3 linked regions of the Variovorax paradoxus genome follow. The protein of the gene in region 1 binds, or shares a complex with, the protein of each later gene. Links are inferred from orthologs where the notes say so. Each region holds a gene or a part of one and is shown in the gene's direction. Other genes may lie near its edges.

Evidence for each region.
Region 2: the proteins of accD (region 1) and accB are in contact, whole or in part, in a solved structure (PDB 8UXZ), measured with the Escherichia coli proteins. The link is inferred for Variovorax paradoxus from one-to-one orthologs.
Region 3: the proteins of accD (region 1) and GOQ09_RS15905 are in contact, whole or in part, in a solved structure (PDB 8UXZ), measured with the Escherichia coli proteins. The link is inferred for Variovorax paradoxus from one-to-one orthologs.

What each region holds. Positions count from the first base shown.
Region 1 is NZ_CP046622.1:1,560,842-1,567,358, reverse strand. What follows is about bases 3,505-6,301. They hold accD (acetyl-CoA carboxylase, carboxyltransferase subunit beta), read left to right. Parts: upstream 3,505-4,365; coding sequence 4,366-5,238; downstream 5,239-6,301. Other genes in these bases: GOQ09_RS07220 (LON peptidase substrate-binding domain-containing protein), read left to right, coding at 5,868-6,301; GOQ09_RS07225 (YggT family protein), read right to left, coding at 5,261-5,818; trpA (tryptophan synthase subunit alpha), read left to right, coding at 3,505-4,302. In the rest of the region: GOQ09_RS07255 (FimV/HubP family polar landmark protein), read left to right, coding at 1-590; tRNA pseudouridine(38-40) synthase TruA, read left to right, coding at 617-1,429; GOQ09_RS07245 (phosphoribosylanthranilate isomerase), read left to right, coding at 1,426-2,121; trpB (tryptophan synthase subunit beta), read left to right, coding at 2,171-3,457; more of trpA, read left to right, coding at 3,457-3,504; more of GOQ09_RS07220, read left to right, coding at 6,302-6,515.
Region 2 is NZ_CP046622.1:968,480-975,161, forward strand. What follows is about bases 57-3,018. They hold accB (acetyl-CoA carboxylase biotin carboxyl carrier protein), read left to right. Parts: upstream 57-1,287; coding sequence 1,288-1,749; downstream 1,750-3,018. Other genes in these bases: GOQ09_RS04480 (hypothetical protein), read left to right, coding at 57-643; GOQ09_RS04485 (TlpA family protein disulfide reductase), read left to right, coding at 644-1,189; accC (acetyl-CoA carboxylase biotin carboxylase subunit), read left to right, coding at 1,752-3,018. In the rest of the region: more of GOQ09_RS04480, read left to right, coding at 44-56; more of accC, read left to right, coding at 3,019-3,101; prmA (50S ribosomal protein L11 methyltransferase), read left to right, coding at 3,124-4,014; GOQ09_RS04505 (zinc-ribbon and DUF3426 domain-containing protein), read left to right, coding at 4,088-5,506; GOQ09_RS04510 (carbohydrate kinase family protein), read left to right, coding at 5,567-6,469; GOQ09_RS04515 (histone H1-like DNA-binding protein), read right to left, coding at 6,567-6,682. UniProt on the Escherichia coli protein: This protein is a component of the acetyl coenzyme A carboxylase complex; first, biotin carboxylase catalyzes the carboxylation of the carrier protein and then the transcarboxylase transfers the carboxyl group to form malonyl-CoA.
Region 3 is NZ_CP046622.1:3,409,698-3,416,304, reverse strand. The notes cover bases 3,267-6,153. They hold GOQ09_RS15905 (acetyl-CoA carboxylase carboxyltransferase subunit alpha), read left to right. Parts: upstream 3,267-4,163; coding sequence 4,164-5,144; downstream 5,145-6,153. Other genes in these bases: tilS (tRNA lysidine(34) synthetase TilS), read left to right, coding at 5,156-6,133; GOQ09_RS15910 (DNA-3-methyladenine glycosylase family protein), read left to right, coding at 3,497-4,147; cysS (cysteine--tRNA ligase), read left to right, coding at 3,267-3,479. Also shown: GOQ09_RS15935 (UDP-2,3-diacylglucosamine diphosphatase), read right to left, coding at 1-58; GOQ09_RS15930 (peptidylprolyl isomerase), read right to left, coding at 93-605; GOQ09_RS15925 (peptidylprolyl isomerase), read right to left, coding at 636-1,241; GOQ09_RS15920 (tetratricopeptide repeat protein), read right to left, coding at 1,320-1,910; more of cysS, read left to right, coding at 2,103-3,266; GOQ09_RS15895 (aspartate kinase), read left to right, coding at 6,201-6,607. UniProt on the Escherichia coli protein: Component of the acetyl coenzyme A carboxylase (ACC) complex. First, biotin carboxylase catalyzes the carboxylation of biotin on its carrier protein (BCCP) and then the CO(2) group is transferred by the carboxyltransferase to acetyl-CoA to form malonyl-CoA.

The sequences.
Region 1 (6,517 bases):
CTGTGGCAGCTGCTGTCGCCGCGCCGGCCTTCGTGCCGTCCGTCGCACCGCTGGACTTCGACCTGGACCTGAGCCAGCCGGCGGCACTCGCACCGAGCCCCGCTCCGGTGAGCGCCAGCCTGCCGAAGACGGCCTACGCCCCCGCCACGGCCGCCCCGCTGTCCAACGGCCATGCGCATTCACCGGCACCGGTCGACCTGGAAAACGACTTCGACACCGCTCCTGGCGCGCTGGCTCCGATCGGCCGTCCCGCGGGACTGAATGACGCCGACGACAATACCCGCCCGGCGACGCTGCGCAGCGGCGGCAATCTTCCCGCGGATTCGGGCTTCATCGAATTCGACATGAGCGCATTGGCCGGTCTTCCCGCCCGCCCGGTGGCCGGCACCGCCGAAGCAACGCGCCCCGCTGCAGCCATGCCCCAGGACGACGGCGACGACAGCCCCCACGCGGTCAAGCTGTCGCTGGCCCGCGAGCTGCAAGCCATCGGCGACGTCGAAGGCGCGCGCTCGCTGGTGGAGGAAGTCGAAGCCGAAAGCGCCGGCGACCTCAAGTCGCAAGCAAGGCAATTGCTCGCCGAGCTGCGCTGAGCGGCTTTTCCCCTGTTTCTGAATTCGTGAGGCTGGCGCTAGGCATCCGCTACAACGGCCAGGCATACGAGGGCTGGCAGAGCCAGCGCTCGGGCCGCACGGTTCAGGACAAGCTGGAAGCGGCGCTCGGCAAATTTGCCGCACAGCCCATTGGCACGCTGTGCGCCGGCCGCACCGACGCCGGCGTGCACGCGTTGATGCAGGTGGTGCACTTCGACACCGACGTCGAACGTGAGCCCTTCTCGTGGATGCGCGGCACCAACCGCTACCTGCCCGACGACATTGCCGTGCAGTGGGCGCATCCGGTGCCCGACGAATTCCATTGCCGCGCCAGCGCCCTGGCCCGCCGCTACCTTTACGTACTCTCGCAGTCGCCCGTGCGGCCCAGCCTGGATTCGGGCCGGGTCGGCTGGTCGATGCATGCGCTCGACGGCGACGCCATGCGCGCGGCGGCCGCTCTTCTGGTGGGCAAGCACGACTTCAGCTCGTTTCGCGCCTCGGCGTGCCAGGCGCGCTCGCCGGTGAAGGACCTGCGGCGCATCGAGATCACGCGCCATGGCACAGGCGACCGCTGCCGCTGGCACTTCGAATTCGAGGCCGATGCCTTCCTGCACCACATGATCCGCAACCTGATGGGCTGCCTGGTGCGCATCGGCCGCGGCGACGAGCGGCCCGAATGGATCACGGAAGTGCTCGAGGCGCGCAGCCGCAAGGTGGCGGCGCCCACCTTCTCCGCCGACGGTCTGTACTTTCTGGGGCCTTTGTACGACGCCAAGTGGGGTCTGCCGGCCGAGGCCACACTGCAGGCCGGCGGTGCTCCGTATGATGGGCCGCCATGACGTCGCCCCGCACCCGCATCAAGATCTGCGGCCTCACCCGTGAGGCCGATGTGGAGGCCGCTGTGCAAGCCGGCGCCGACGCGGTCGGTTTCGTGCTCTATCCCAAGAGCCCCCGCGCCATAACAGCGGCTCGCGCCGCGGAACTGGCTTCGCGCCTCCCCCCTTTCATCACGCCGGTGCTGCTGTTCGTCAACGAGGCTGCTCCTGAAGTCGTAGCATCCCTCGCACGCGTGAGAGGATCGATCGCCCAATTTCATGGCGAGGAAACGCCGGAACAATGCGAAGAAGCCGCCGGCCACGGCCGCTTTCGCTACATGCGCGCCGCGCGTATTCCGCTGGGGGCTGCCGGAGCGGGCTTCGACCTCGTAAAATACGCTTCCGATTACTCCCACGCCCAGGCCATCCTGCTCGACGCCCATGTCGAAGGTTATGGCGGAGGCGGCAAGGCATTCGATTGGTCACTTCTTCCACCCGCCGTCGACGCTCACCTCGTCTTGAGTGGTGGGCTCACACCTGCAAACGTGAGCGATGGCATTCGCATTCTGCGGACGCGCTGCAAGACGCTGTCCGTTGATGTGAGCTCGGGCGTCGAAATCGACGGCCCGGGAAACAAGGGCCTGAAGGACGCCGAAAAGATCCGGCAATTCGTCGCCGCCGTGAGAGCGGCTGACGCCTCGTCCTTCTCCAGTTAGCCGCCGCACCCGATCGTGATTTCGGGCTGCGGCCCAACGATCGAGAACCATGCAAAGCCAATTCCAGGACTACCAGCAACCCGACGCCACCGGCCATTTCGGCACCTACGGCGGCACCTTCGCGAGCGAAACGCTCACCCACGCGATCAACGAACTGCGCGATGCGTACGCCAGGTTCAAGGACGATCCGGCGTTTCTGGCCGAATTCCACTACGAGCTGAAGCACTTCGTCGGCCGGCCATCCCCCATCTATCACGCCGCCCGCACGAGCCATGAAATGGGCGGTGCGCAGATCTACCTGAAGCGCGAAGACCTCAACCACACCGGCGCGCACAAGATCAACAACGTGATCGGCCAGGCGATGCTCGCGCGACGCATGGGCAAGCCCCGCGTCATCGCCGAAACCGGCGCCGGCCAGCACGGCGTGGCCACGGCCACCATCTGCGCGCGCTACGGGCTCGAATGCGTGGTCTACATGGGCAGCCAGGACGTGAAGCGCCAGAGCCCCAATGTCTACCGCATGAACCTGCTCGGCGCCACCGTGGTGCCGGTGGAGTCGGGCAGCAAGACGCTGAAAGACGCGCTCAACGAAGCGATGCGCGACTGGGTGACGAACGTGGAGAACACGTTCTACATCATCGGCACCGTGGCCGGACCGCACCCCTACCCGACGATGGTGCGCGACTTCCAGAGCGTGATCGGCACCGAATGCATCGAGCAGATGCCCGCCATGCTCGCGGCCGACGGCATTACCGGAGAGGCCGAGGGCAAGCAGCCCGACGTGGTGATCGCCTGCGTGGGCGGCGGCAGCAATGCGATCGGCATCTTCCACCCCTACATTCCGTTTGCCGGCACCCGGCTCATCGGCGTCGAAGCCGCCGGCGAAGGCCTGGACAGCGGCAAGCACGCCGCATCGATCCTGCGCGGCAGCCCGGGCGTGCTGCACGGCAACCGCACCTACCTGCTGCAGAACGAAGACGGCCAGATCACCGAAACCCACAGCATCAGCGCCGGGCTGGACTACCCGGGCGTAGGACCTGAGCATGCGCACCTGGCCGACATCGGCCGCGCGGAATACGTCGGCGTCACCGACACCGAAGCGCTCGAAGCCTTTCACTACCTGTGCCGCACCGAAGGCATCATTCCGGCCCTCGAATCGAGCCACGCCGTGGCCTACGCCATGAAGCTCGCCAAGACCATGCGGCCGGACCAGTCGATCCTGATCAACCTCTCGGGACGCGGCGACAAGGACATCGGCACCGTGGCCGACCTCTCCGGCGTCGACTTCTACGATCGGCCCTCGATGCGCGGCCTGAGCGTGAAGGGAGGCAAATAATGAGCCGCATTGCCGCCACCTTCGACGCGCTGAAAAAAGACGGCCGCCGCGCGCTCATTCCTTACGTTACCGCCGGCTTTCCCTTTGCCGACATCACGCCCGAGCTGATGCACGGCATGGTGGGAGCCGGTGCCGACGTGATCGAGCTCGGCGTGCCGTTTTCCGACCCCATGGCTGACGGCCCGGTGATCCAGAAAGCCGGTGAGGCCGCGCTGGCGCTGGGCGTCGGCATGAAGCAGGTGCTCGCCATCGTCACCGCCTTCCGGCAGAAGGACACGACCACACCCGTGGTGCTGATGGGTTACGCCAATCCGGTCGAGCGCTATGACCTCGTGCATGGCAAGAAGGCGTTCATCCGCGATGCATCGGCGGCTGGCGTCGACGGCCTGCTGGTGGTCGACTACCCGCCCGAGGAATGCGAAGACTTCGCCGCCGACCTCAAGGCCGCGAACATCGACCTGATCTTTCTGCTGGCCCCCACCAGCACCAACGAACGGATGGCGCAGGTCGCGCGCATTGCGAGCGGCTACGTCTACTACGTCTCGCTCAAGGGCGTGACGGGCGCCGGCCACCTCGACACCGAGGCTGTCGGCCAGATGATCCCGCGCATCCGCGAGCATGTGAACATTCCTGTCGGCGTGGGCTTCGGCATTCGCGATGCACGCACGGCCCAAGCCGTGGGATCGGCGGCCGATGCGGTCGTGATCGGCACCAAGATCATCCAGCTGATCGACGGACAGCCGCGCGAAAAGGTCGTGCCCACCGTGCGTGAATTTCTCGCCGGTATCCGCGAGGCGCTCGACGCCCTGCCCGCAGCTACCCCCAAGAACGCGGCTGGCAGATAATCGCCGTTGCCCTCACCAGCCCCTTTTCCGCATTGCGGAAGAGGGGAGCTAATCCGGAGTCCTATGAGCTGGCTTGAAAAACTGCTACCCGCCAAGATCGCACAAACCGACCCGTCGGAGCGCCGCCAGGTGCCCGAGGGCCTGTGGATCAAATGCCCCGCCTGCGAGACGGTTCTCTACAAGACCGATCTCGAGCACAACCAGAATGTCTGCCCGAGCTGCAGCCACCACCATCGCATCGGCGCCCGCGCACGGCTCGACGCCTTCCTCGACGCCGAAGGCCGCTACGAACTCGGCCAGGAAGTGCTCCCCGTCGACGCGCTGAAGTTCAAGGACAGCCGCCGGTACCCCGAGCGGCTCAAGGAAGCGCTCGAGAACACCGGCGAAACCGACGCGCTGGTCGTCATGGGCGGCTCGGTCCACAGCATCAGCGTGGTCGTGGCCTGCTTCGAATTCGAATTCATGGGCGGCAGCATGGGCAGCGTGGTCGGCGAGCGCTTCGTGCGCGGCGTCGAAACGGCCATCGAACAGAAGGTGCCGTTCATCTGCTTTACCGCCACCGGCGGCGCACGCATGCAGGAAGGCCTGCTGTCGCTGATGCAAATGGCCAAGACCAACGCGGCGCTCACGCGCCTTGCGAAGAAGGGGCTGCCCTACATCAGCGTGCTGACCGACCCCACCATGGGCGGCGTTTCGGCCGGCTTCGCCTTCGTGGGCGACGTGGTCATTGCGGAGCCCAAGGCGCTCATCGGCTTTGCCGGCCCGCGGGTGATCGAATCGACCGTGCGCGTGACGCTCCCTGAAGGCTTCCAGCGCGCGGAGTTCCTGCAGACCAAGGGCGCCATCGACTTCATCAGCGACCGCCGCGAGCTGCGCAAGACTATTGCGAGCACGTTGGCCATGCTGCTGCGTCAGCCCGCCGACGCAGTCATCTGACAAGAATGCTGCCGGAAGGGCCTCAGCCCAGCCGGTAGGCCCACACCAGCAGGTTGCCCAGCACGATGGCAATCACCTGCAGCACCACGATCGCGGCCAGGGGCGACAGGTCCACGCCGCCAATCAGCGGAATGAAGCGCCGGAAGGGCCGCACCAGCGGCTCGGCCAACCGCGAGATGAGGTCGAGCAACATCGGCGAGGCGCCCGGTATCCACGACAGCACGGCATAGACCACCAGCAGCGCGGTAAGGCCCGACACCGCGAGCTGCATCAGCCCCACCAGCGACACCAGCGGCAAGGCCGCGATTCGCCCGAGGTTGCCGATCAGCAGCCACAGCAGCAGGAACTTCACGATCACCAGCAGCCACGCCGCGATGGCGCTCGCCAGGTCCCAGCGCTTGACCGACGGCACGATGCGGCGCAGCGGCAGCACGATCCAGTCGGTAATCGCAAACACGAAGCGCCCGAGCGGATTGCCGAACGGCACCCGGTGGTACTGCATGTAAAGGCGCAGCAGGCAGGCGCCGCCGAGCAGGCCGACGATCACGTCGAGAAGAAACGAGGGGATCTGGTAGAGCATGGGGCAGGGTCGTGAGCGGAATGCGATGATAGCCATGCAAGGTTCTTCGATGACGACACAGCCCCTTCTGCATTCACTGCCATTGTTCCCGCTCGGTACGGTTCTCTTTCCGGGCGGCGTGCTTCCGCTGCGTATTTTCGAGGTACGTTATCTCGACATGGTGGGCAAATGCCGCAAGGCCGATGCACCTTTCGGCGTGGTCAGCCTCACAAGCGGCAGCGAAGTGCGCAAGGCAGGTGCCGACGCCGAAAGCTTTGCCGCCATCGGCACGCTGGCCGTCATTCGCGAGTTCGAATCACCGCAAAGCGGCCTGCTCCAGATCGAATGCGTCGGCACCCAGCGATTCCGGGTCCGCCGTACCGAGCTGCAGAAATACGGCTTGTGGGTGGCTGAAGTCGAAGCAGTGATTGCAGACGCCGCCATCGAAATTCCGGACGACCTGCAGCACACCGCCACGGCGCTGCGGCGCCTCGTCGACACGCTCGAAGAACGCCGCCGCGCGCAGGGCACCGAGGCCGTGCGCCTGCCCATGGGCGAGCCCTACCAGTTCAACGACTGCGGCTGGGTTGCCAACCGCTGGTGCGAACTGGTGCCCATGCAACTCGAACTGCGGCAACGGCTCATGGAACTCGAGAGCCCGCTGATGCGGCTCGAACTGGTCAGCGATCTGCTCGCGCGTGCGGGCATCACTGAATAGTT
Region 2 (6,682 bases), 590 kb from region 1 along the record:
GATGTTTGGTGTGAGGGCGGCGTAGTGCGGGCAAAATGTTCCGATGGACACGACCACCAAGCGTGAGATCGCCGCCACCGCAGCCCGCCTCGTTGTCGAGGAGGGGCTGGAGTACGGCCCGGCCAAGCGCCGGGCAGTGCGAGATCTTGGCCTGTCGTCGCGCACGGCGCTGCCGAACAACGACGAGGTCGAGGCCGAAGTGCGCGACTACATTGCGCTTTATTGCGCCGACACCCAGCCGCAGGAACTGCATGCCTTGCGGCTGCTCGCGCTCGAATGGATGGAGCGCATGGCGGCGTTCCGGCCGCACATCGGGGGAGCTGTCTGGCACGGCACGGCCACGCGGCTGTCAGACATTTATATTCAATTGTTCTGCGATGATTCCAAGTCGGCCGAAATTGCCCTCATCGACCATCACGTGGACTACGAGCCGCGAATGGTCACCGGGTTTCACGGTGAGCAGGTCGAGGCCTTGAGCGTGCATGCCGCGAGCCGGGCGCTGGGCGAGGAAATCGGGGTCCACCTGCTGGTCTACGACCTCGACGACCTGCGTGGGGCGCTCCGGCCCGACGCCCAGGGGCGTACCCCGCGCGGCGACCTGGCCGCGCTGCGCCGGCTGATTGAAAGAGAAAAGGACAAGTGAATGACTTCTTCGCCCGCAAGGCGCCGCTTCATGTATGGCGGCGTGGCAGTCGCGGCCGCCGCGGCAGGCCTGGGCGGCGCGTGGTGGCGTGAGCGCGGCGGCAGCACCAAAGGCGAAGTGCTGGACGCGGCGTTCTGGCAGCAGCGCTTCGACCGTCCGGAGGGCGGTGAACTGGTTTTTTCCAAACTGCGCGGCAAACCGCTGCTGCTGAATTTCTGGGCCACGTGGTGTCCGCCGTGCGTGGAAGAAATGCCAATGATCGATCGCTTCTTTCGCGAAAATGGCGGCAACGGCTGGCAAGTTGTTGGGTTGGCCATCGATCAGCCGAGCGCCGTCCGCAAATTCCTCCAGAAGACGCCGGTCGGCTATCCTCTCGGACTAGCCGGTTTGCAGGGCACTGAACTGGTAAAAAGCCTTGGCAACACGGCTGGCGGGCTGCCGTTCACATTGGTTCTTACGGGCGCGGGGACCGTGGCGGCTCGTAAAATGGGCAAGCTCGAGCCCACCGATCTGGACACTTGGCGACGTGAACTCGTTCACGGTTAGAATCAGATACACCTCGGCATTCGCCGCCAATCGCTAAAGATCGACGATTTTTGGCCAAGTTACATCCTAATGACCGGCAAAGTCGGCACTGGAGCCTCATGGATCTGCGCAAACTCAAGACACTGATCGACCTGGTGTCTGAATCCAATATTTCCGAACTGGAAATCACCGAAACCGAAGGCAAGGTTCGCATCGTCAAGGGCGGCGGCGCTGCCCCGGTGCAATATGTTCAGACCGTGGCGGCTCCTGCCGCTGCTCCCGCCGCCGGTGCGCCTGCGGCGCCCGCGCTTGCTGCTGCCGCGCCGGCAGCCGAAGCCGCCCCCACCGGGCACGCAGTCAAGTCGCCGATGGTCGGCACCTTCTATCGTTCGTCCAGCCCTGGCGCACCGGCCTTTGTCGAAGTCGGCAGCAAGGTCAACGAGGGCGACACCGTCTGCATCATCGAAGCGATGAAGATCCTCAACGAAATCGAAGCGGACAAGTCCGGCACGATCACTCAGATCCTCGGCGAAAACGGTCAGGCAGTCGAATACGGCCAGCCGCTGTTCATCATCGAGTGACCATGTTCAAGAAGATCCTGGTTGCAAACCGGGGGGAAATTGCCCTCCGGATCCAGCGCGCCTGCAGCGAGCTCGGCATCAAGGCCGTGATGGTCTATTCCGAAGCGGACCGGGACGCAAAGTACGTCAAGCTCGCGCAGGAGGCCGTGTGCATCGGCCCGGCACCGTCGTCGCTGAGCTATCTCAACATGCCGGCGATCATTTCGGCGGCCGAGGTCACCGACGCCGAAGCCATCCATCCCGGCTACGGTTTCCTGAGCGAAAACGCCAACTTCGCCGAGCGCGTGGAGCAAAGCGGGTTCCAGTTCATCGGCCCGACGCCCGACAACATCCGCACGATGGGTGACAAGGTCTCGGCCAAGCAGGCCATGATCAAGGCCGGCGTGCCTTGCGTGCCCGGCTCCGAGGGCGAGCTCTCCGACGACGCCGCCACCAACAAGCGCATTGCGCGCGCCATCGGCTACCCGGTCATCATCAAGGCCGCCGGCGGCGGCGGTGGCCGCGGCATGCGCGTGGTGCACACCGAAGCGGCACTGGTCAACGCGATCCAGATGACCAAGGCGGAAGCCGGCGCTGCGTTCAACAATCCGGCCGTGTACATGGAGAAGTTTCTCCAGAACCCGCGCCACGTTGAAATCCAGATCCTGGCCGACAAGCACAAGAACGCGGTCTACCTGGGCGAGCGCGACTGCTCCATGCAGCGGCGCCACCAGAAGGTGATCGAGGAATCGCCGGCCCCCGGCATTCCGCGCAAGCTGATCGAGAAGATCGGCGAGCGTTGCGCCGCGGCCTGCAAGAAAATCGGCTACCGCGGCGCGGGTACCTTCGAGTTCCTGTATGAAAACGGCGAGTTCTATTTCATCGAGATGAACACGCGCGTGCAGGTGGAGCACCCGGTGACCGAGTTCACCACAGGCATCGACATCGTGAAGACGCAGATCATGGTGGCGGCGGGCGAAAAGCTCCCGTTCACGCAGCGCCAGATCGAAATGCGCGGCCACGCCATCGAGTGCCGCATCAACGCCGAAGACGCCTGGAAGTTCACGCCGTCGCCGGGCCGCATCACCATGTGGCACCCGCCGGGCGGCCCCGGGGTGCGCGTCGATTCGCATGCGTACACCAACTACTTCGTGCCGCCTAACTACGACTCGATGATCGGCAAGATCATTGTGTATGGCGACACGCGCGAGCAGGCCATGGCGCGCATGCGCACGGCGCTGAACGAAACCGTGATCGAAGGCATCCAGACCAACATTCCGCTTCACCGCGAACTGATGGTCGACGCCAAGTTCATGAGCGGCGGCACCAACATCCACTACCTGGAAGAGTGGCTCGCTGCCCACAAGCGCTGAACAGAGAGCACCGGACGCCACCATGTTTGAACTTCGCCTGATGGCGCCGGAAGACCGGGTCGAAATGCTCAGTGATGCGCTCGACGCACTCGATGCGCTGAGCGTTTCGGTGGAAGACGCCGATGCGCAGACCGATGCCGAGCAGGCGCTGTTCGGCGAGCCCGGCATGCCGCCGCCCAAGGAGGGCTGGCAGCGGTCGCGCGTCATTGCGCTGTTTGCCGACGAAGCACTCGCAAACGAGGCCGCATCGGTGCTCGCGCTGCAAGACTTCTTCGAAGGTTGCGAGGTGCTCGGCGTGGCGCCGGTGCCCGATCAAGACTGGGTGCGGCTCACGCAGTCGCAATTCGCGCCGGTCGAGATCACGCCCGAGTTCTGGATCGTGCCCACGTGGCATGAGCCGCCCGAGCAAGCCAGGCAGTTGATCAGGCTGGACCCGGGGCTTGCCTTCGGCACCGGCACGCATCCCACCACCCGCATGTGCCTGCGCTGGATTGCGAAGCAGGGCGAGGGTGCATTCAGAAACCAGCGCGTGCTCGACTACGGCTGCGGCTCCGGCATTCTTGCCATTGGCGCGGCCAAGTTCGGCGCGCTCGATATCGACGCCGTGGACATCGACGAGGCCGCCGTTTCGTCGACGCGCCTCAATGCCGAAGCCAATGGTGTGCGCCTGAATGCCGGCCTGCCGGAAGCGGCGAAAGGCAGCTACGACACGGTACTGGCCAACATCCTCGCGACGCCGCTCAAGGTGCTTGCGCCCTTGCTGCGCAGCCACGTGGCGCCGGGCGGATCGCTGGTGCTCGCAGGCATTCTCGAGCGGCAGGCCGACGAGCTGAAGCAGGCCTATGCGCCTTATGCCGCGCTCGAGGTCAGCGACAGCGAGGACGGCTGGATTCTCATGACGGCTCGCTGCTGAGCAGCGCGGCCGGGATTTCGCACCGCCGCGCACCGCTCGCGAGGCGGGGGCTCAACCCTACAATCGCCCGGTCATGAGCCTTGTCACGCGTTGCCCCGCCTGTGCCACCACCTTCAAGGTGGTGCGCGACCAGCTTCGCATCTCAGATGGCTGGGTGCGTTGCGGCCGCTGCAGCCATGTGTTCGACGCCACGCTCGATCTGCATGAGTCGCCGGACGGTGTCCCGGGTCCGGCGACCCCGCCTCCGCCGGAGCCTTCTGCCAAAACCGAAGCGGAGCCCGGGCCGTCCGAACAGCATCCTTCACCGGCCGAGCAGGCTGTGCCGGAGTCTTCGAGCGCCCCGGACGACGCGGATTTCTTCGACGACGAATCGGAGCATGACGAAGCGTCGGACGCCGCCCCTTCGGCGTCGCCTGCAGAGACGGACGAGCTTCTGCCGCCTGCACCGCTTCCCGAGACCCGGCCTGCGCCGGCGCCAAGCCCTGCAGCTGCCACGCCGTCCGCGACTGCCTTCGTGTTGCCTGCGCACGGAATCATTGCCGACGAGTTGTGGTCCGACTTCGAAGCCAACGAGCCGGAATGGCGGCCACCGGCGAGCTCACTGCCGCCGTTTCCGAACATCGACCTGAATCTTGCGGCGTCGCCTTCGCCGCCGCCACCGCCGCCGCCTCCCTTGCCGGCCTTGCGCATCAAGGCTCGCGAAATGGCGGCATCGGCCAGCGTCGAAGACGAAAAGCACGAAGCCGCGCAGGACCGCGACCAAGTGCAGATGCAGAAGGCGCTGCGCCGGGCGCGCATCAAGTCGGCCAAGATCGCGAGCGCCAAGGCGCGCGACGAGCGCACCGCCGCAAAGGCTCCGGCGTCGATGGTGAGGCAGGCCAGCGAGCAGGATGGCGATTCGGGTCCGCTGCCGGTTCCGGCGCCGCTTCATGAAGCGGAGGATTCGGACAGGGTTCCTTTCTCCGGTGACGAGAAGGCGGACCGCGGCACCGAGGGGTTCTGGCAGCGTGGCGCCATTCGGTTTGCGCTTTGGTTCTTCGCCGTGCTGGCCGTTCTGCTGTTCGTCGCGCAGGTCTTGCATCACGAGCGCGACGGCATCGTGGCACGTCAACCGAACCTGCGCCCGGCATTTGCCGCCATGTGCCGGTTGACGGGCTGCGAGCTCACGGCGTTGCGCCAGATCGGCGACATCGTGATCGAGGGCGCCGCCTTCGCGCGCGAGAAGACCGGCAACAACGACTATCGGCTCAGCTTTACCTTGCGCAATGGCGCCACGGTTCCGCTCGCCATGCCGGCCATCGAGCTTTCGCTGCTCGACACGCAGGAGCGGGCAGTGGTGCGCCGCGTGCTCACGGCTTCGGACTACGGTGCGCCGGCGGTGCTCGCGGCTCGCTCCGACCAGGCGGCGTCGCTGCCACTCACGTTGTTCGCAACGGAAGCGGCGACGCTGCCGCCCATTGCCGGCTACCGCGTGGAAGCGTTCTATCCTTAGGCAGGGTTCGCGCCCGCGCCTCGTTCATTCACCCATTCATCCTTCAACCAACGGCTCACCATGGCAGCAGTGATTTGCGGTTCCCTCGCGTTCGACACCATCATGACTTTCGAGGGCCGGTTTGCCGACCAGATCCTTCCGGACCAGTTGCACATTCTCAATGTGTCGTTCCTGGTGCCGGGTCTGCGGCGTGACTTCGGCGGTTGTGCCGGCAACATCGCATACAGCCTCAACGCGCTGGGCGGCACGGCATTGCCGATGGCCACGCTCGGAAGCGACGGAGCCGACTACCTGGAGCGCCTGCGCACGTTGGGCATCAGCACCGAGTTCGTGCGCCAGCTGGACGACACGTTTACCGCGCAGGCGATGATCATGAACGACGTCGACAACAACCAGATCACCGCGTTCCACCCCGGTGCGATGCAGCAGGCGCACCTCACGAAGGTCTCCGCCCGCGAAGACATCCGCGTCGGCATCATCGCACCCGACGGCCGCGAAGCGATGCTGCAGCATGCCGAGCAATTTGCCGCCGCAGGCATTCCGTTCGTGTTCGATCCAGGCCAAGGCCTGCCGATGTTCGAGGGCGAAGCGCTCAAGCACTTCATCGACCTGGCAAGCTGGGTGGTCGTCAACGACTACGAGGGCAAGATGCTTTCGCAGCGCACCGGCTGGAGCCTGGCCGAAATCTCCAAGCGCGTGCGCGGCCTGGTGGTCACGCTGGCGGCCGAGGGCTGCGAAGTCTGGACAGATGGCGAGCGCGAGCACGTGCCGGGCGTGACGCCGACCGCGGTGGTCGAACCCACCGGCTGCGGCGATGCATGGCGCGGCGCGCTGCTGTTCGGACTGGAGAAGGAATGGCCGCTCGCGCAATGCGCAGCACTTGGCAACCGCATCGGTGCGCTCAAGATCGCGCAGCGCGGGCCTCAGAACTATCAGATCGACAAGAAGGCGCTGGGCCTCTGAGCCGCAGCTTGCTCGCTCGCCCTTGCGGGCGACGCGCATAAAAAAAGCCCGACACCGTGAGGTGCCGGGCTTTTTGCCGTCAAGGCCGCTGAGAAGCTCAGGGCTTGCTGGCCGTCGGAAACGGCCAAGCTGCCTGCGGGTTCAGCGTCGTTTGCGCAGCAGGAGCAGGCGCTGCGGCAGGTGCTGCCTTTGCGGCCTTCTTCGCAGCAGGCT
Region 3 (6,607 bases), 1.8 Mb from region 1 along the record:
CGACGGTGCGCCACGTCGGCGGAGCGAGCAACTCCTTGAAAGCCGGATTTGCCGCCATGCCGATGTCGCGCCCCGCCTGCTCTTGCTGGTCGTTATTCGGAGACGACAACAGCCTTTTCAATCACGACGTCTTCGAGCGGCACGTCGTCATGGAAGCCCTTGCGGCCCGTCTTCACGGCCTTGATCTTGTCGACGACATCGGTGCCGCCGGTGACCTTGCCGAACACCGCGTAGCCCCAGCCCTGGGCCGAGGGGGCGGTGTGGTTCAGGAAGCCGTTGTCGGCCACGTTGATGAAGAACTGGGCGGTGGCCGAGTGCGGTGCGCTCGTGCGGGCCATGGCCACGGTGTAGTTGTCGTTCTTGAGGCCGTTGTTGGCTTCGTTCTCGATTTCGGCGCCGGTGGGCTTTTGCTTCATGCCGGGTTCGAAGCCGCCGCCTTGCACCATGAAGCCCGGAATCACACGGTGGAACACCGTGTTGTCGTAGTGACCGTTCTTCACATAGTTGACGAAGTTTTCGGCCGACTTGGGGGCCTTGGCGCTGTCGAGCTCGAGCGTGATCACGCCGTAGTTCTTGATGTGCAGTTCGACTTTGGGGTTGCTCATGAGGGAGTCCTTCTTTCGGATGTTCGGAAATTACTTCGCCAGTGTGGCGGACTTGATGATGATGGGCTCGAGCGGCACGTTCTGCATGCCGCCCTTGTTACCGGTTTGAACAGCGCGGATCTTGTCGACCACGTCGGTGCCGGACACGACGCGGCCGAACACCGTGTAGCCGTAGCCGTCGGGATTGGGCGCGTTGAGCGAGTCGTTGTTCTTCACGTTGATGAAGAACTGCGACGTGGCCGAATTCGGGTTGCCGGTGCGCGCCATGGCAATGGTGTACCTGTCGTTCTTCAGGCCATTATTGGCTTCGAGGGCAATGGGCGGGCGCGTGGGCTTTTGTTGCATCTCGGCCGTGAAGCCGCCGCCCTGGATCATGAAGCCGTCGATCACACGGTGGAACACTGTGCCGTCGTAGTGCTTGTCCTTGACGTACTGCAGAAAGTTCTCGACTGTCTTGGGTGCCTTGGCCTGATCGAGTTCGACGAGGATGTCGCCGGCCGAGGTGGCGAGCTTCACGCGCGGGCCGGCCTGCTGCGCATGCACGGTACCGGCAAAGGCGAGGGCTGCGGCCAGCGCGAACGCGCCGCGGCGGCTGAATCGGGTGGACGGGAAATTGAATAAGGCTTGGATCGTCAAGGAAAGCTCCGTGTGCGAATGATGTGGGGTGCGGGCCCGGCAACGCAAGCTGCCGCGGTCCGGTGCGCGTGCGGCCGGTTACTTGCTCGGGCGGCCGACCGGTTTGCGAACTTCCGCCGGAGGCGGTGGCAGCGTTGCGGCTTGCGCTTCGGCTTTCGGGTTGAAGATCTGGCGGATCAGCGAGAGCTTGGGCGCGACGCTCGCGTTGGTGCTGGCGAATTGCTGCGCCCGCACATATTCCTGGGCGGCGAGACGCGCATACACGTCGCCGAGATTTTCATGCGCGGTGGCGTAGTTGGGGTTGAGCTTGAGCGCCTGTTCCAGAGCGGCGCGTGCCTGGTCGAACTTGCTCTGCGCCGCATAGAGCGCGGCCAGGTTGTTGTAGGGCTCGGGCAATTCGGGGAAGTCTTGCGTCAGCTGCGTGAACGCGGCGATGGCCTCGTTCTGCTTCTTTTGCTCGGTGAGGATCACGCCTCGCAGAAAGCGCATCTGCGGATCGCGCGGCTTGCCGGCAATGTACGCGTCGGCCTTGGCGAGCGCCTCGTTCGACTTGCCCTGGCGCAGCAGCGTGTTCACGTCGTCGTAGTCGTTGGCGTACGCGGTGGAACCCCACAGGCTGAAGAGCAGTGCAAAGGCGATGGAGAGTTTGGAGAACGCGACGTGCTTCATGAAGCCTCGGCAAGATTGGGAAGTGCGGGCCTCGAAAACACCCGGAATGTACACGGCAGCAGCCGTTTATACTGCGATGCATTGTAGCCGAGGGGCCATGTCCAACCCCTCGCGGCCACTGTCCCGTCACCCCTGAAATTCAACGTCGTTCGCCCGTGCCGCACGTGCGCGAAGCGACGCTTTCCGAGCCTCATGAGTCTGCGCATCTACAACACGCTTTCGCGTGAACTGGAGGAGTTCTCCCCATTGCAACCGGGCCGGGTGCGCATGTACGTGTGCGGCATGACGGTTTATGACCTGTGCCACCTGGGCCATGCGCGCTCGATGATCGCCTTCGACCTGGTGCAGCGGTGGCTCAAGGCCAGCGGCTATGCCGTGACCTATGTGCGCAACATCACGGACATCGACGACAAGATCATTCGCCGCGCCGTCGAGAACGGCGAGACGATCCGCTCGCTCACCGACCGCATGATCGACGCGCTGCACGAAGACGCCGACGCGCTCGGCATCGAGCGCCCCAGCCACGAACCTCGCGCCACTGACTACATCCCGCAAATGCTGTCGATGATCGGCACGCTCGAGAAGAAAGGTCTGGCCTACCGTGCAGAGAACGGCGACGTGAACTACGCGATCCGCAAGTTCCCCGGCTACGGCAAGCTCAGCGGCAAGTCCATCGACGAGCTGCATGCGGGCGAGCGCGTGGCCGTGCTCGACGGCAAGGACGACCCGCTCGACCCCGTGCTCTGGAAGAGCGCCAAGGCGAGCGAGCCCGACGAGGTGAAGTGGGCCAGCGAGTTCGGCGCGGGCCGCCCGGGCTGGCACATCGAGTGCTCGGCCATGGCCTGCGAACTGCTCGGCGAAACGCTCGACATCCATGGCGGCGGCGAAGACCTGCAGTTCCCGCACCACGAGAACGAAATTGCGCAGAGCGAAGGCGCAACCGGCAAGCCGCTGTCCAACTACTGGATGCACAACGGCTTCATCGTGACCGACAACGAGAAGATGTCCAAGAGCTTGGGCAACTTCTTCCTGATTCGCGATGTGCTCAAGAAGTACGACGCGGAAACCATCCGCTTCTTTGTCGTGCGGGCGCACTATCGCCGTCCGCTCAACTACAGCGACGTGCACCTGGACGACGCCCGCAATTCGCTGAAGCGGCTTTATACGGCGCTCGAACTGGTCGCGCCCGAGGCCGTGGCCATCGACTGGAGCGATCCGTACGCGGCTCGCTTCAAGTCCGCCATGGACGAGGACTTTGCAACGCCCGAAGCCGTTGCCGTGCTGTTCGATCTGGCGGGCGAGGTGAACCGCACGCGGTCGGCCGCGCAGGCCGGCTTGCTGAAGGCGCTGGGCGGCTGCCTGAACATTCTGCAGAGCGATCCGACCAGCTTCCTGCGTGCAGGCACCACGCTGGACGAAGCCACCATCCAGGCGCAAATCGATGCACGCGCGGCCGCCAAGGCCGCAAAGAACTTTGCCGAGGCCGACCGCATCCGCAACGACCTTCTGGCGCAGGGCATCGTGCTCAAGGATTCGCCCACCGGCACGACCTGGGCCGCAGCGCAGTGAACGGAACCACCAACCCAATGCCTGCAACCAGGAAATCGAGCGTCCAGATCTTCACGCCCGATTACTGGGAGGAGGCCTGCAAGCACCTGGCCAAGAAGGACCGCGTGATGAAGCGGTTGATTCCGAAGTTCGGCGATGCCTGCCTCGAGTCGCGCGGCGATGCGTTCACCACGCTCGCGCGCAGCATCGTGGGCCAGCAGATTTCAGTGAAGGCCGCGCAGACGGTGTGGGACAAGTTCGCGGTGCTTCCGCGCAAGCTGACCCCGGCCAACGTGCTCAAGCTCAAGGTCGACGACATGCGCGCGGCAGGGCTGTCGGCGCGCAAGGTCGAGTACCTGGTCGACCTGGCCATTCACTTCGATTCGGGCGCGGTGCACGTCGACGCCTGGAAGGACATGTCGGACGAGCTCATCATCGAAGAGCTCGTGGCCATTCGCGGCATCGGCCGCTGGACGGCTGAAATGTTCCTCATCTTTCACCTGATGCGGCCCAATGTGCTGCCTGTGGACGACCTGGGCCTGCTCAACGGCATCAGCGTGAACTATTTTTCGGGCGATCCCGTGAGCCGCAGTGATGCCCGCGACGTCGCCGTGGCCTGGGCGCCATTTTGCAGTGTGGCAACTTGGTATATTTGGCGCTCGCTCGACCCGGTACCGGTCGCATACTGAACAACAGGAGAAGACGTTGGCGAAACGAACCTTCCTCGACTTCGAGCAGCCCATTGCTGAACTCGAATCCAAGATCGAAGAACTGCGCTATGTACAGACCGAATCGGCGGTCGACATCTCGGAGGAAATCGACCAGCTGGGCAAGAAAAGCCAGCAACTCACCAAAGACATCTACAGCGACCTGACGCCCTGGCAGATCACCAAGATCGCACGGCATCCGGAGCGCCCCTATACGCTCGACTACGTCAACGAAATCTTCACCGACTTCGTCGAGCTGCATGGCGACCGGCATTTTTCGGACGACCTTTCGATCGTCGGCGGGCTTGCACGCTTCAATGGCACGCCTTGCATGGTGCTGGGCCACCAGAAGGGGCGCGACACCAAAGAGCGCACCGCGCGCAACTTCGGCATGAGCAAGCCAGAGGGCTACCGCAAGGCATTGCGGCTCATGAAGACGGCCGAAAAATTCAAGCTGCCGGTCTTCACCTTCGTCGATACGCCCGGCGCCTATCCCGGCATCGACGCCGAGGAGCGTGGCCAGTCCGAAGCCATCGGCCGCAACATCTACGAGATGGCGCAGCTCGAAGTGCCGATCATCGTCACCATCATCGGTGAAGGCGGCTCCGGCGGCGCCCTCGCAATCTCGGTGGGCGACCAGCTCCTGATGTTGCAGTACTCCATCTACTCGGTCATCAGCCCCGAAGGCTGCGCTTCCATTCTCTGGAAGACCAGCGACAAGGCGCAGGAAGCGGCCGATGCCCTCGGCATTACCGCGCACCGCCTGAAGGCATTGGGCCTGGTCGACAAGATCGTGAACGAGCCGGTCGGCGGCGCGCACCGCGACCACCGCCAAATGGCTGCTTTTCTCAAGCGCGCGCTCAACGACGCCTTCCGCCAGGTCAGCGACCTGAAGCCGAAAGAGCTGCTCGATCGCCGCTACGAACGCCTGCAAAGCTACGGGCGCTTCAACGACACCAAGGCCGACACCGGCAGATAAGCAAGCGCCCCATGAACGAAGCCTTCGAACGCGCGATGGCCGCGTTCGAGCCAGCGTATCTGCCGTTGGCGGTGGGCTTCAGCGGCGGGGCGGATTCCACGGCCTTGCTGGCCGCTTGCGCGTCGGCATGGCCGGGGCAGGTGGTGGCCTTTCATGTACACCACGGGCTGCAAGCTGTGGCCGACGATTTCGAGCGGCATTGCGCCGAGGTGTGTGAGCGGCTGGGCGTGCCGCTGGTCGTCCATCGCGTCGATGCCCGGCATGCGCGGGGCGACAGTCCTGAAGATGCCGCACGGCGTGCGCGCTACGAGGCCTTTGCAGCAATGGCTCTCTCGGGCGAATCGGCTGGCGCTATCAAATCAATAGTCCTCGGGCACCATGCAGACGACCAGGTCGAGACACTGCTGCTCGCCTTGTCCAGGGGGGCGGGGTTGCCGGGCCTTGCGGCCATGCCGGCGCATGCGCAGCGTCATGGGCTCGACATCTACCGGCCGTTGCTGGCCGTGCCCGGTGCCGATATCCGTGCCTGGCTGAAGGGGCTCGACTTGCCCTGGATCGAGGATCCGACCAACCAGGACGAGCGCTACACCCGCAACCGCATCCGCGCCGTGCTGTTGCCGGCGCTGGCGCAGGCTTTTCCGCAATTCCGCTCCACCTTCACCCGCAGCATCGGCCATGCCGCGCAGGCGCAGGAGCTGTTGGGCGAACTGGCGGCGCAAGACCTGGCCACAGTGGGCGCTCCACCGCGCATTGCCCCACTGCGGCTGCTTTCACATGCGCGCCAAGCCAACCTGCTGCGATACTGGCTGATGCAGGCGCACGGCTGCGTCCCCAGCGCGGCGCAGCTCGACCAATTGCTGAGCCAGTTGCAAGCGTGCACGACCCGCGGCCACCGCATCCACCTCAAGGTGGCCAACGGTTTCGTCGAGCGGCGGGGCGATTTTTTGCATTGGTACAATTCCAGGCCCTCGCCCAAGGCTTCGCGCTGACGGCTTGCAGGGCGCCGCGTCGGCACTCGGGAGTGCAGCGGCCCTTTCTTTTTCTCTGAATTCACCCATGGCATTGATCGTTCACAAATACGGCGGTACGTCGATGGGCTCGACCGAGCGCATCAAGAATGTCGCCAAGCGCGTCGCGAAGTGGGCGCGCGCCGGCCACCAGATGATCGTGGTCCCGAGTGCCATGAGCGGCGAAACCAATCGCCTGCTCGGCCTGGCCAAAGAGCTGGCTCCGAGCAAACCCAGCGACGCCCACGGCCGCGAACTCGACATGCTCGCCGCCACCGGCGAACAGGCTTCGTCCGCGCTGCTGGCCATTGCCCTGCAGGCCGAAGGCATGGAAGCCGTGAGCTACGCGGGATGGCAGGTGTCGGTGCGCACCGACAGCTCCTACACCAAGGCCCGCATCGAGAGCATCGACGACGAACGCGTCCGCGCCGACCTGGATGCCGGCAAGGTGGTTGT